Regions from separate parts of the Alkalihalobacillus sp. NPDC127517 genome, predicted to be linked through region 1. Evidence: a T-box and tRNA genes for the amino acid it is inferred to sense, from the RefSeq annotation. Region 1 holds a T-box; the other holds one or more tRNA genes.
The links. A T-box is a leader RNA that pairs with one kind of tRNA and senses whether it is charged. The one in region 1 lies ahead of leuS (leucine--tRNA ligase), so its partner is inferred to be a tRNA-Leu.
Positions count from the first base shown of each region.

Region 2: it has a tRNA-Leu gene. The T-box ahead of leuS (leucine--tRNA ligase) is inferred to sense a tRNA for this amino acid. The anticodon was not compared.

Region 1 covers NZ_JBNNQX010000008.1:122,891-129,856, forward strand. The annotation lists gene ACQKKO_RS12540 (sensor histidine kinase) at 1-262, opposite strand, end outside; gene ACQKKO_RS12545 (BaiN/RdsA family NAD(P)/FAD-dependent oxidoreductase) at 465-1,721, shown strand; gene leuS (leucine--tRNA ligase) at 1,977-4,397, opposite strand; T-box leader at 4,497-4,728, opposite strand; gene ACQKKO_RS12555 (MDR family MFS transporter) at 4,794-5,990, opposite strand; gene mnmL (tRNA modification radical SAM protein MnmL/YtqA) at 6,188-6,966, shown strand, end outside.
Region 2 covers NZ_JBNNQX010000004.1:204,645-211,610, forward strand. The annotation lists tRNA gene ACQKKO_RS06920 (tRNA-Gln) at 1-38, opposite strand, end outside; tRNA gene ACQKKO_RS06925 (tRNA-Met) at 54-127, opposite strand; tRNA gene ACQKKO_RS06930 (tRNA-Ser) at 149-241, opposite strand; tRNA gene ACQKKO_RS06935 (tRNA-Ala) at 260-332, opposite strand; gene comGB (competence type IV pilus assembly protein ComGB) at 506-1,552, opposite strand; gene comGA (competence type IV pilus ATPase ComGA) at 1,543-2,544, opposite strand; tRNA gene ACQKKO_RS06950 (tRNA-Leu) at 2,660-2,729, shown strand; gene hlpB (HNH nuclease-like protein HlpB) at 2,764-3,042, opposite strand; gene ACQKKO_RS06960 (ATP-dependent helicase) at 3,175-5,514, shown strand; gene ACQKKO_RS06965 (HD domain-containing protein) at 5,517-6,161, shown strand; gene ACQKKO_RS06970 (glycerate kinase) at 6,202-6,966, opposite strand, start outside.

The DNA of each region.
Region 1 (6,966 bases):
TGCCTTCCATATAATTTTGAATCACTGGATCGGTCGCAATTTGGAAGGATATTTGTTCAACCTTACGAAGTTCCTCGTCAAGCACAGTTGAAGAAATGTTTAGTGTGTTAGCTGATTCGTTGTACACTTCTTTTTCATAGACAGCTGTAAATACTTGAAAACTTATGACACCCATCAAACAAAAAAAGACTAATTGTAAAATAGCGATCATGATAATCTTATGTTTAATACTATGAAGTTGATTAAACCCCCAGTTAATCAAGCTACCACCGCTTTCAATGATTAAATAAAGCGCTTACATATTAAATTATTTTAACAGATTTTCACTTTTATGTGTTGGATTTTTAAAGGTTTTTGCTCTTTTCATCAACTTTAATGAGCGTATCATACAACCGTTTTATTATTTCTGTGAGATCTATGATAGTATAAGAAAAGCAAATGACCTGAATGATAAGGAGATTTTTATGTTTGATGTAATTGTAATAGGAGGCGGTCCTTCTGGCCTAATGGCTTCTGTCGCTGCTGCAGAGCATGGAGCCCGCGTTCTCTTAATAGATAAAGGAAATAAATTAGGCCGCAAGTTAGCCATCTCTGGTGGTGGTCGATGTAACGTAACAAACCGTATGGAACGTAAGCAGCTAATAGAGCATATTCCTGGGAACGGGAAATTTATGCATAGTCCTTTTGCTACCTTTGATAATGAGAACATCATTGAGTTCTTTGAAGGGCTAGGAATTGAGTTAAAAGAAGAAGATCGAGGTCGGATGTTTCCGATTAATGATAAGGCGCAAACCGTTGTTGATACCTTGTTGCGTCGGATTCGAGAATTAAAAGTAACGATTTGGACGGATTCAGCTGTCAAAACCATCGATTATAAAGATGGTCATGTACATGCCGTGAAATTAATGGATGGTCAAATACTTGAAACACGTTCAATTATCGTTGCAACAGGTGGCAAATCCGTGCCTCATACTGGTTCAACAGGGGATGGGTATCCTTGGGCGAAAAAAGCTGGACACACCATTACTGAACTTTATCCAACCGAGGTACCAATCACTTCACTAGACCCATTTATAAAGGGTAAAGTCCTTCAAGGCCTCTCTGTGCGTGAGATCGAATTATCTGTTATTAATCCTAAAGGAAAAACGATCAAAACCCATGAAGGCGATATGATCTTTACTCACTTTGGTGTATCTGGTCCAGCTGCCTTGCGCTGTAGTCAATACGTGGTAAAAGCGTTAAAGAAATTTGACGTGCCGGCAATTGAGCTTCGTCTTGATTTGTTTCCTGCAAAATCGGGTGAAGACCTTTTCCAGGAGCTATGGAAGCTCGTGAAGGCAGAACCAAAAAAGCAATTGAAGAATGTCTTAAAAGGCGTTACTCAAGAACGGATGCTATTGTACTTGTACGACCTTCATTTCATAAACGCTGAAGCAACCTGTGCCAACATCTCTCATGACGTCTTGCGTCAGCTTGCAAATACGATGAAGCAGTTTTCTATCCAAGCAACAGGTACGCTTTCCATTGAAAAAGCCTTTGTAACCGGCGGCGGTGTTTCGGTAAAAGAAATTGAACCAAAGACCATGCATTCTAGAAAAGCAGAAGGCCTATACTTCTGCGGAGAAGTGCTTGATATTCATGGCTACACAGGTGGATACAATATTACCTGTGCCTTCTCAACAGGCTACACAGCAGGAAAATCAGCTGCAGAACGAGAGTAAGGATTACTAATAATTAACTTGAAAAATGGCGAATGATTCAACAATTGAATCATTCGCCATTTGTGTTTTTGCAAAAGTAGCGGGTGTGAACCCGAGACTCCTACGGAACAGAACATGGTGAAGACACTGTAGCGGCGCCCTTTCCGCGAAAGGGGCTGAGGCCGTTCTTGTGGGTGCGAGGGATTCTCCTGTAGCGGATATGGTGCTATGTTCGTGTTTTATGATCTACTTTCATGCTTTGTCTCCGCTTTTCTATTACCCTACAACAATATTGACTAACTTCCCTGGTACAGCAATGACTTTTCGAACTTGTTTGTCAGCAATCGCCTGCTCAACAAGCTCATCGGCGCGGGCAAGCTCTTCCATTTGCTCACGTGTTGCATCCGCTGGAATGACAAGCTTTGTTTTTAGCTTTCCATTCACTTGAACAACGATCTCGATTTCGTTCTCTACAAGCTTCGACTCATCAAATGTTGGCCATGCTTCGTACGTAATCGTATCCGTATGACCTAGCTTCGACCAAAGCTCCTCAGCTAAGTGAGGCGCAATTGGAGAAAGAATCTTCACGAAACCTTCCATTTGATCCTTTGGTAAGACCTCTTGCTTATAAGCCTCATTAATGTAAACCATCATTTGTGAGATCCCTACGTTAAAGCGAAGCTCCGTAAAGTCCTCTGTGACCTTTTTAATCGTTTGATGATACACGCGAGTTAACGTTTCAGATCCTTCAGCTTCACGAATTACTGGACTTAAGTCTCCAGTTACTTCTTCAATGAACAATCTCCAGATGCGTTCAAGGAAACGACGTGAACCATCCAATCCATTTGTCGACCAAGCAATCGTTCCATCAAGTGGCCCCATAAACATTTCATATAAACGTAATGTATCGGCACCATGTGATTTGATGACATCATCCGGATTTACAACATTTCCTTTTGACTTACTCATCTTCTCGTTGTTCTCGCCTAGAATCATTCCTTGGTTATATAAACGCTGGAACGGTTCTTTTGTAGGTACAGCACCGATATCATACAAGAATTTGTGCCAGAAACGTGCATACAATAAGTGCAAGACAGCGTGCTCTTGTCCACCAATGTACATATCTACCGGCAACCATTCCTTCAAGATCTCAGGATCAGCTAGTGCTTCTGAATTATCTGGATCAAGGTAACGAAGATAGTACCAGCAGCTACCTGCCCATTGCGGCATCGTATTTGTTTCTCTACGGCCTTTCATTCCAGTCTTAGGATCTGTTACTTCTAACCACTCTGTTGCGTTAGCAAGTGGGGACTCCCCCGCTCCAGACGGCTTAATCTCTTCCATTTCAGGTAGCACGAGTGGAAGCTGATCTTCAGGAACAGTTGTTGAAGTTCCATCTTCCCAATGAATGATTGGAATCGGTTCTCCCCAATAACGTTGACGGCTGAATAACCAGTCGCGAAGACGATAGGTCACCTTTTTTGTTCCTACTTCTTTTTCTTCAAGCCAAGCAATTGCTTTTTGAATCCCCTCTTCTTTTCCTAACCCATCTAGGAAATCAGAGTTCACATGCTCACCGTCACCCGTATAGGCTTCAGCATCAATGTTTCCACCTGCAACTACTTCACGAATTGGAAGCGAAAAAGCAGTCGCAAATTCGTAATCACGTTCATCATGCGCAGGGACAGCCATGATTGCTCCCGTACCGTAGCTTACTAACACATAGTCAGCAATCCAAACAGGGATCTTTTCTCCGTTGATTGGGTTAATTGCATAGGCTCCTGTAAATGCACCTGATTTCTCTTTAGAAAGCTCCGTACGTTCAAGATCACTTTTTGTTGCGACTTTCTTTTGATATGCTTCAACCTCGTCTTGTTGATCCGCTGTCGTAATGGTTGACACTAACTTATGCTCAGGTGCCAATACCATATAAGTTGCACCGAATAACGTATCAGGACGTGTGGTAAACACAGAGATCACATCATCAAAGCCATCGATTGCAAAGTCAACCTCGGCCCCTTCAGAACGACCAATCCAGTTACGCTGCATGTCTTTTAAGTTTTCTGGCCAATCAAGATCATCTAAGTCTTCAAGTAAGCGATCCGCATAGTTTGTAATACGTAATACCCACTGTCTCATTGGACGACGCTCTACAGGGTGCCCCCCGCGCTCACTGACTCCATCAACAATCTCTTCATTCGCAAGAACTGTTCCTAGTGCTGGACACCAGTTTACTGCCACTTCATCAACATAAGCTAGACCTTTTTCGTACAGTTTAATGAAGATCCATTGGGTCCATTTGTAATAGTTTGGATCCGTTGTATCAACTTCACGATCCCAGTCGTAAGAGAAACCAAGTTCTTTAATTTGTCTACGAAACGTATTAATGTTTAATTGAGTGAATGCAGCTGGTGCATTTCCTGTATCAATCGCATATTGCTCAGCAGGAAGACCAAACGCATCCCAACCCATTGGGTGCATGACTTCGTAGCCTTGCATCCGTTTCATTCTTGATAAAATATCAGTTGCCGTCATTCCTTCTGGATGACCTACATGAAGTCCCGCACCTGATGGATAAGGGAACATATCTAACGCGTAGTATTTTGGCTTGTCGCTTTTCGTGTTTGTTTGGAATGTTTTATTTTCTTCCCAATGTGCTTGCCACTTTGGTTCGATTTTATTATGTGAAAAAGACATCGTACTTCCTCCTGTAATGGTTTATGGTCCAGTCCGTTGTAAACATGAGTCCGTTTGCATCAACACAAAAAACTCCCGTCCCTAATAACATGTTGCATTATCAGGGACGAGAGTTAGCATATATGCTTATCCCGCGGTACCACCCAGATTAACAGAGAACGATCCTCTGTTCACTCTTTACACAAATAACGGTCGTTACCCGTTGAAGGCTACTCCACTTCACCCTCAAGACTCGGAGGCGAGTTCGATGAATCTGTTCGATTGGCTTGCACCCTCCGCCAACTCTCTGCAATCCCAGATAACATCTACTAGTCCTCGTTAACATCAACATCTCATATGAACTTATTAGTATTGTATGAAGTTGTACCCGCTCTGTCAAGCGACCGCTCAGATTGTTTACAAATTGGGTGCTTGTCTCGTTTGTTTTATTTGCTTTTTCAAAGGTTTGTCATAGGCCATTAGAAATGGAATAGATACAATAAGCATGCCTACTAACACGTAAAATAATACATAGATCGAGTATACATCAACGATAAATCCGCCAAAGACAGGACCTACCATACGTCCTACCATCGCCACACTATTTACGAGCCCTTGGTAAAAGCCTTCCCTTCCTTTTGGTGCTAACTGACTTGCAACTGTTGGAACAGCCGGCCAAATAAACATTTCACCGATCGTTAAGATAATCATCGCAACCATGAAGATCGAGAACTGTTCTGCTTGTGTTAACACGAGGAAGGATAGTGCAAACAATAAGACACCCGCGATCATTTGCGCCTTGATTTGTTGAATCCACTTACGAATCACCCAAGCGAGCAGAGGCTGAGCACAAACAATTAAGAGCCCGTTTACTGTCCAAAACAAACTATATGACCCAAGTGATATTCCAAGATTTTGCGTGTGTACAGAGACATTTGCCTGCCACTGCGTGTATCCCATCCAACAAATGACAAACGCAATGCTAATTAAAATAAGAGCATGAATCCGGTAATGGACGCGAAACGGAATCTTTTCTCGTAATTCTTTTACCCGAGCCTTTGCTCCGCGTGCTTCGAGCCCTCGGAAGGCGAAAATGACAAAGACAAATAAGGCCATATGCATAAGTGCATTTGCACGAAATACGTTTGTTAAATCATTTTGTGCAATGATTCCAATAAGCGCTGTCCCTAGTGCCACTCCAACATTTTGAGATACATAAATGGCGTTATACGGACGACGACCACCCTCAGGCCAAAGTGATCCTGCTAATGCATAAAGTGTAGGAATCATCATCCCAGATCCAAACCCAATCCCCATTAATAGAAACATATAAAAATAGAAGCTATATTGAAACGCCAGTAAACAAGCACTACCTGTGGCAATGCTTAGTGCGATTATTAATGTGCGATAGGAACCAATCTCATCAAACAATCTACCACCAACTAAATTTCCACATGCTCCTGCTGCAGAGTTTAATAGTAAGATAAAACCAGCAACCGTCAGTGACTTCCCTAGCTCCTCGTGAATAATAATGGCATTTAAAGGCCACAAAAACGAAGCACCCGTGATACTCATGGTCATCGTGATTAATAAAATCCAAATTGATTTTGGCAACGTATTTTACTCTCCTTAACGGTAACTCCCACTCCAATCGTAATCCTATGGCAAGTAAATAAGAAAAGCAATTCATTTTTTCATTAAAATGGACCGCTTCCTTTTAATTCATTGGCTCTTACGAATTTCACGTGATAAAATGGAGGATAAAAATAAGCATACTATATATCAACTTGTTTTACAGGAAGGTAGATTTGATGAATTCAGCGACCGATTCAATGCCTAGTCACTTTATAGATAAAAGGTATTACACATGGAGTGCTCATCTCCGTGACCACTTTGGCACCAAAGTATTTAAAATTCCGCTTGATGCAGGGTTTGACTGCCCGAATCGTGATGGGCAAGTTGCTCATGGCGGATGCACATTTTGTAGTGTACGAGGATCTGGAGATTTTGCCGGAGACCGTAGTGATGACTTAGTCACTCAATTCCACACAATTAAAGAGCGAATGCATAAAAAATGGAAAACAGGCAAGTATATTGGCTACTTTCAAGCCTACACAAATACATATGCACCTGTTGAAACGTTAAGAAATTACTACGAGGTTATTCTAAAACAAGAAGGTGTGGTTGGTCTTTCGATTGCAACAAGACCAGATTGTTTACCTGATGATGTTGTAGAATATTTAGCAGAATTAAATCAACGTACGTACCTGTGGGTAGAATTAGGACTTCAAACTGTCCATGAGCGGACTGCAAACATTATCAACCGCGCCCATGATTATGAGTGCTACAAAGAAGGCGTTGCGAAGCTTCGAAAGCATGGCATTCGAGTTTGCTCTCACATCATTAACGGACTACCTTTAGAAACACCGGAAATGATGCTTGAAACAGCAAAAGAAGTGGCCAAGCTTGATGTTCAAGGGATAAAAATCCACCTGCTCCATTTATTAAAGAAAACAGGCATGGTTAAGCAATATGAAAAAGGGCTTGTTGATTTAATGAATATGGATGAGTATGTGAAGTTAGTTGCCGA
Region 2 (6,966 bases), on a different contig from region 1:
AATCAAAATCCGTTGCCTTACCGCTTGGCTATAGCCCATCAAACAAAAGGTAATTGCGGGGGAAGGATTTGAACCTTCGACCTTCGGGTTATGAGCCCGACGAGCTACCAGACTGCTCCACCCCGCGACGTTATAAAGTTAATAAAAATGGAGGAGGAAGAGGGATTCGAACCCCCGCGCGGTTTGACCCGCCTGTCGGTTTTCAAGACCGATCCCTTCAGCCAGACTTGGGTATTCCTCCGAGAAAAAACAATGAAAGTGGAGCCTAGCGGGATCGAACCGCTGACCTCCTGCGTGCAAGGCAGGCGCTCTCCCAGCTGAGCTAAGGCCCCTCGTTAGTCATGTGACTTGCTATGTATTTCGTTAGTGTTTCGCTGTCGTTCCGAATAACTATCGGCGACGTTTAATAATATAACACGGTACCTTTGATTTGCGCAACCCTTTTTCAAAAAAAGTTTAAATATTTTTTTTGAAAGGGAGAAAAGGCTTGTTTTCTCCCCTTATATTACCGCAAAGCTCCGATCATTTCAAACATGGGAAGCATAACGGATAAAAACACAACAAAGATAAATCCGCCCATACCAATGAAGAATACAGGCTGTAGAAGTGCCAGTCCCTTCCTTAACGATTCTTCAAGATCTATAAAGAGTAACTCACTGTAATTTTGTAAATCAGACGCTAGGTAGCCTGTACGATTTCCATTCTCCACAACAAATGAAAGATCTTTAAGAAAGTAATGACGATTTAAGAGCATCTGGCTGAGCGACTCTCCTTGCTGTAGTTCCCTTTTCATTTGATGAGCCTCGTGTTGAAAAAAAGGGAGATACGTCTGATTCTCGAAGATAGACAATGCATGCTGTATCGACATCCCTCCTCCAAGAAGTCTCCCAAATTGCAAAGAAAAATAGTAAGTAATGATTCTGCGGGTCACCCGTCGCGTTAACTTTAACTGTAATAGCTTATTGATCTTTAAATGCGGTGGGATGGGCTTAATCTTTATACGATAGTACATATAAAGAGAGAAAAGAATGATAAAGAAAACAGAAGCAATGAAGGGAAGATTTTCTAAGAACCTGAAGAAAAACGCGGTTAAAGCTGGAGGATTGCTGTTCATTGAGACAAACAAATTCTGAAAGTGTGGAACGATAAACTGTTGAACGATGATTAAAACCATAACGCCAGCCCAGCCTAAAACAAGTGGGTAGCGTAATAGCTTTTGAATTTGAACTCTTGTTTTCTCTCTCCCCTCAAATACGATTCCTGCCTGGATTAGCCCTTTAGCCACTTCGCCCTGCTCTTCATAAAAATAAATAAACGAAAGGATATCAGCAGGTAGATTCAAGTGTTCAAATGCTTCATGAATGCGTGCACCGCTGTGTAAGTCAGATTGTATTTGTTCAAGTTGAGCTTGAACAGACTCATTCCCATGTAAGGCGATAAATGAAAGGGCTGCATCCATCGAATACCCTTGCTCCAGCAAATTTCCTATTCGAATCAAACGTTTAGCTTGTTCCAATTGATTACGTTTTTTTCGTAATATAATCAGGTCCATTCCTCCATTCGTTTAACCATTGCACTAGAAATAAACCCCAATGCCCAGGCTTTCCTAGCTGCATGGATAAGTTGATAGTAGGCTGGACGTGTACCTGTTAATACAGCCTTCGTTAACAAATCGCCATCAAGGATCTCATAAAGAGCACGCTGGTGACTCCAAACTGTACCAACCAGCCTTTGAGCAACCATTGCTTGGCATACTTCTGCTAGTTCCATTTTTGACAACCCGTATTCCTGAAAACGCAACACAGCCTGATACGCATCTGTTGTATGAATACTTGCAATCACAAGATGCCCCGTTAAAGCTGCCCTGATTGCAAGCGCCGCTGTTTCTTTATCGCGAATCTCCCCTACAATGATGACATCAGGATCATGACGTAGAATGGCTCTAAGCCCAGTCTCAAAGGTCAAACCAGCTCGCCGGTTAACTTCTAGTTGCACAGTTGACGGCAACATCCGTTCTACTGGATCTTCAATTGTAATGAGAGATCTCGTATGTTCCTGGATAATTTCGTTTGCCATCCCGTATAACGTTGTTGTTTTACCAGAACCAGTTGGGCCACAGATTAAAATTAGTCCATTTCGAAGCTGGGTTAGGTGTTGGAGTTTTGTTAATTGAGTTGAGATAAGAGGTAATGCGTCTAACGATTGAAGCTCTGTTTGTGGGATTAGTCGAATGGCCAAGCTTTCCATTCCGTGTGCGGGTAACGTGGATAGTCTAAGTGAATAAAGACCTTTTGTTGAGTGCATATTCATTGCCATGCTTTGGGGTTTTCTGCGTTCGCCGATGTCCATACCAGACATGTATTTAAAATGGCTAATCATCCGTTCTGCTACATGATGCGTGAGCCGACGTTGCGATACCATTTCCCCATGAATTCGGTAATGGACAAAGCAATGATTTTTTTGTGGGATAAAATGAATGTCCGTTCCCTGCTTATGAATGGCATCTTCAATGAGACGGGTGCTTTCTTTATCGATTTCGTACAATGATTCACCTACTTTCTTTTACATCTGTTAAAATTCATTCGACATCTTTTTCTTTTTCCCTTCTATAATCATAAAATTTGGTTAAACGGACATACTAATAGAGTCAACATTACAATGGGCTATAGCCAAGTGGATGGTAGCGAACTCAGAACCCGCTAACGTTGGTTCGAATCCAACTAGCCCAATATATTAGACGAGCACATCCATCGGTGCGCTCGTCTATTTTGATTTCTTTCTTGTTTTTGGAATCGTTTTGGAGGGTTGTTTTCGTATCCACTTAATGAATCTTCTAACTGCTTCATCCTCTTGTAATTCTTTGATTGTTGATAGTCTGGCTGCAAGCTCCTCATTACTATACAATACATGAATTTGCTTATGGCAAGGAATACAAAGCATTGCAGTTTCTAGGTTAGCTCCTCCCTTTTGTCTTGGCGTTAAATGATGGAGTGTTCGTTCAACTTCTTCCCGCAAACAAAGCTCACACTGACCTATGTTCATCTTTTCACCTTCTTACATTCTCGAATGTTCACAACATTCTCCTGAAATTATTCTCCCTTTTCTTTCTTAAATTTGCTACGATTGATAGTATCTTTCTAGAGATGTAGCGATTGATGCAAAGGATGTTTTAGCATGCAAACAGCATTTTATCAACATAAATTAACGACCTTACCTATACTAGACCGTAGTGAGTGGCAGCGAGTGTACCAAGCTGCTAAAAGAGGAGAAGTCACCTGTCCTCATTGTCAGGAGCCTGTGCGTATGAGCATGAGCATAAAGTGCGCGCCCTCATTTGATCACCCTCATTCAGTATTTGATTGTGAGGAACAGGTAAAAAAACTGGAACAGGCACAAACAAAAACAGAACAACCTACTATAAATCAAACAGAAACGAGTGTCGGTGGGTTTATATTACCCAAAGGCCGCTCTATTGAATCTCAATCTAAGCCAGTTAATGATTTGGAGTGGAAGGAACCTGTTTCAATTCACAGCTTTCCCTCCTTTACAAAGTCTTCTTCAGTTAAAGCGAACCAGTCGCACCCTTACCGACAATCACTTGTGGAATCAAATATCGTTCTTGACGAAGCACAGTGGAACGCTGTCACGAAAACCGAAGGACCATTATTACTTGTGGCTGGTGCTGGCAGTGGAAAAACGCGTGTCCTAACAAGTAGAGCGGCTTACATGCTTCAGCACATCGGCATATTACCTGAGCAAATGATCCTTGTTACTTTTACGGCAAAAGCTGCAAGAGAAATGAAAGAACGGATGAAGATTTATCCTGGTCTTTCTAAACAAACCTTGCGGAAATTAATGATTGGAACCTTTCATAGCATTTTCTATAAAATGCTTCTACATCATGAGCCAGAGAAATGGGACAGCCGTTTTTTGTTAAAGGAGTGGCAACGAGTACAAATCATTAAAGAGGCAGGTCGCAACATGGGGCTTGATGAGAAAGAATTCGCCTATGATCAAGCTCTCACTCAAATAAGCTGGTGGAAAAATCACTTGATGACTCCAGATCAAGTGAAACCACTTGACCATTGGGAAGAGCGTTGCGCCTCTTTGTATAAAACGTATGAAGAAACAAGACAAGCTCGATCTACCTTTGATTTTGACGACATGTTAACAGGTTGTTATGACATGCTCACTTCCAATCAAACCTTACTTAAACGATACCAAGAACGGTTTTCTTATGTTTCAGTAGATGAATTCCAAGACATTAATAAAATACAATTTAAGCTGATTCAACTATTATGTGAGCCGAATCGCAACCTTTGTGTTGTAGGTGATGATGATCAATCCATTTACGCTTTTAGAGGAAGTGATCCTGAATACCTCCGCCGTTTCCCTGCTTTATATCCAGAAGGTGAGACGATTATTTTAGATCAGAATTACCGGTCCACTCATCCGATCGTATCCCTTGCCAATAACGTTGTTAAAACGAATAAGCAACGAATGAGTAAGGAACTTCAAGCCCAAACGACTTCAGAAACGGTTCCTTTTCTTTTCTTTCCTTATGATGAAGAAGAGGAAGCAACCATGATTGTGACAGATATGAATGAACGTATTCAAGATGGTGCACGTCCTTCTGATTTTGCCATTCTCTACCGAACAAACGTCCACTCAATGGCTTTATTTGAACGGCTAATTCAGTCGAGCATTCCATTTATGATTGAGCAGGACGGAGAATCCTTCTACAGACGGAAGGTAGTCAAAAAAGCGCTGGCTTACCTCCGGATTGCCCAGCACCCGGATAATACAGAAGCCATGAATGATTTGATTGGTGCGCTGTTTTTAAAACAGGAGCGATTAACAGAAATTAAGAGTCTAAGCATTCTGCATGACTGTTCTTTACTAGAATCCTTAAAGCATCTTAGTGGACTAAAGCCGTTTCAATTAAAAAAAATGGAGGATCTGCCCTCTCAATGTAAAGAGATTAATCAGTCAACTCCTTTAGAAGCATTAAACCGAATTGAAAAGGAGCTTGGCTTTAAGGATTATCTTAAAAAGCAGGGCAGCGAAGGAAATAAGATGGATAAAGGAAGCGATGATCTTGCCAGGTTAAAAGTATCTGCAAGACAACATAACTCGATTCCTTCTTTCATAGAACATGTTGATCATATGGTTGCCAAGCAAGATGAACAACGTGCGCAGCCGATTGATTCTGACGCAGTTCAACTCATGACCATCCACCGCTCAAAAGGGCTGGAGTTCAAACATGTATATATCCTTGGTGCGGTTGAAGGATCTATGCCACATGATTATGCATTGGATGCTTGGCGTGATGGTGATGATCAGCCTCTCGAAGAAGAACGTAGGCTCATGTATGTAGCCATGACTCGAGCTGAACAAGCACTGGCTATATCCATTCCAATGATGTACAAGGGAAAACGTGCACAACGCTCTCGTTTTGTACGTGAGATGAGTCGACAATTAGCCCCCAATAAAATACGATCCGAGGTGAAATGAAGATGAATTCAACAATCATTGCAGAAACCGAACAGTGGGTACGTGAAAAGCTTTCTAGCGATACGTCCGGTCATGATTGGTACCACATCGAGCGGGTGACAACCTTGGCTCGTTATCTTTGCAAAGATACTCGTGCAGACAAAGACACCGTCGTTCTCGCAAGTCTTCTTCATGACTTAGCTGATGATAAATTAATTGAAGATGAAGAAGCAGGTCGGCTAATGATTGCCAACTGGCTAAACGAAAAATCTGTATCTAAAGAGGTCATTGACCACATTCTCCTCATTATTTCTACGATGTCATTTAAAGGCGGAAGCGGTTCGCCTATGAAGACCTTAGAGGGACAAATTGTTCAGGATGCTGATCGACTTGACGCATTGGGGGCAATTGGTATAGCAAGGACCTTTACGTACTCAGGGCATAAGCAGCAACCGATGTATGACCCAAATTTGCCAACTAGAGAAGACATGACCATAGAGGAATATCGGCATGGTCAATCAAGTGCCATTCATCACTTTTATGAAAAACTGTTAAAGCTACCAGCACTTATGAACACTCCAAAAGGAATGGCCTTAGCAGAAGAAAGAACCCAATACATGAAGTCCTTCTTACAACAGTTTTATTCAGAGTGGACATTTAAGGAATAGAGAAAAGAGCCAAAACCATTTAAGGTTTTGGCTCTTTTTATTATCCTTTAAGTTTCATTGTCGTTGCAATATTCCTGGCTAGTACTTCAAGGTATTTCAACCCATTTCCCATCGCATCCTCAAGCGGAATCACCCCCGGAACTAATGAAAATGCCGCATCAATTCCGTGCTCGTGGATAACCTCATATCGCTCTCCCAATTGTCCAGCAACCGCAATTACTGGCACACCAGCTTCTTTCGCGGCTTTAGCCACACCAATTGGCGTTTTACCAAAAATCGATTGATGATCTAGCCGACCTTCGCCTGTTATAACTAGATCTGCTCCTTCTAGGTGTGAGACAAAGTTTGTCAATTCTAACACAAGCGTGATCCCTGAAGCTAAACGAGGACGAACAAACGCCAATAATCCAGCACCGAGTCCTCCGGCGGCTCCTGCACCAGGTGTGTCTTGAACAGTGAGCCCAACTTGTTCTTCTATCACACGTGCATAATGGGCTAGTCCCGCTTCAAGTTGATCTCGAATGATTTGAGTTGTAGCGCCTTTTTGTGGGCCATAAACTGCCGTCGCACCATTTACACCAAGTAACGGATTATCTACATCTGATGCTACCTCAATGGAGGTCTGAGTGAGTCCAGGATGAAGTTCATTGGTTTGAATCGTTGCTAGTGTATGTAAGGCTCCCCCTCCAAATGGTAGCTCTTGTCCTTCCCTATTTAAAAGTTTCACACCTAATGCTTGAGCCATTCCAGCTCCTCCATCATTTGTTGCACTTCCGCCTAGTCCTAAAATTATTTTTGTTGCTCC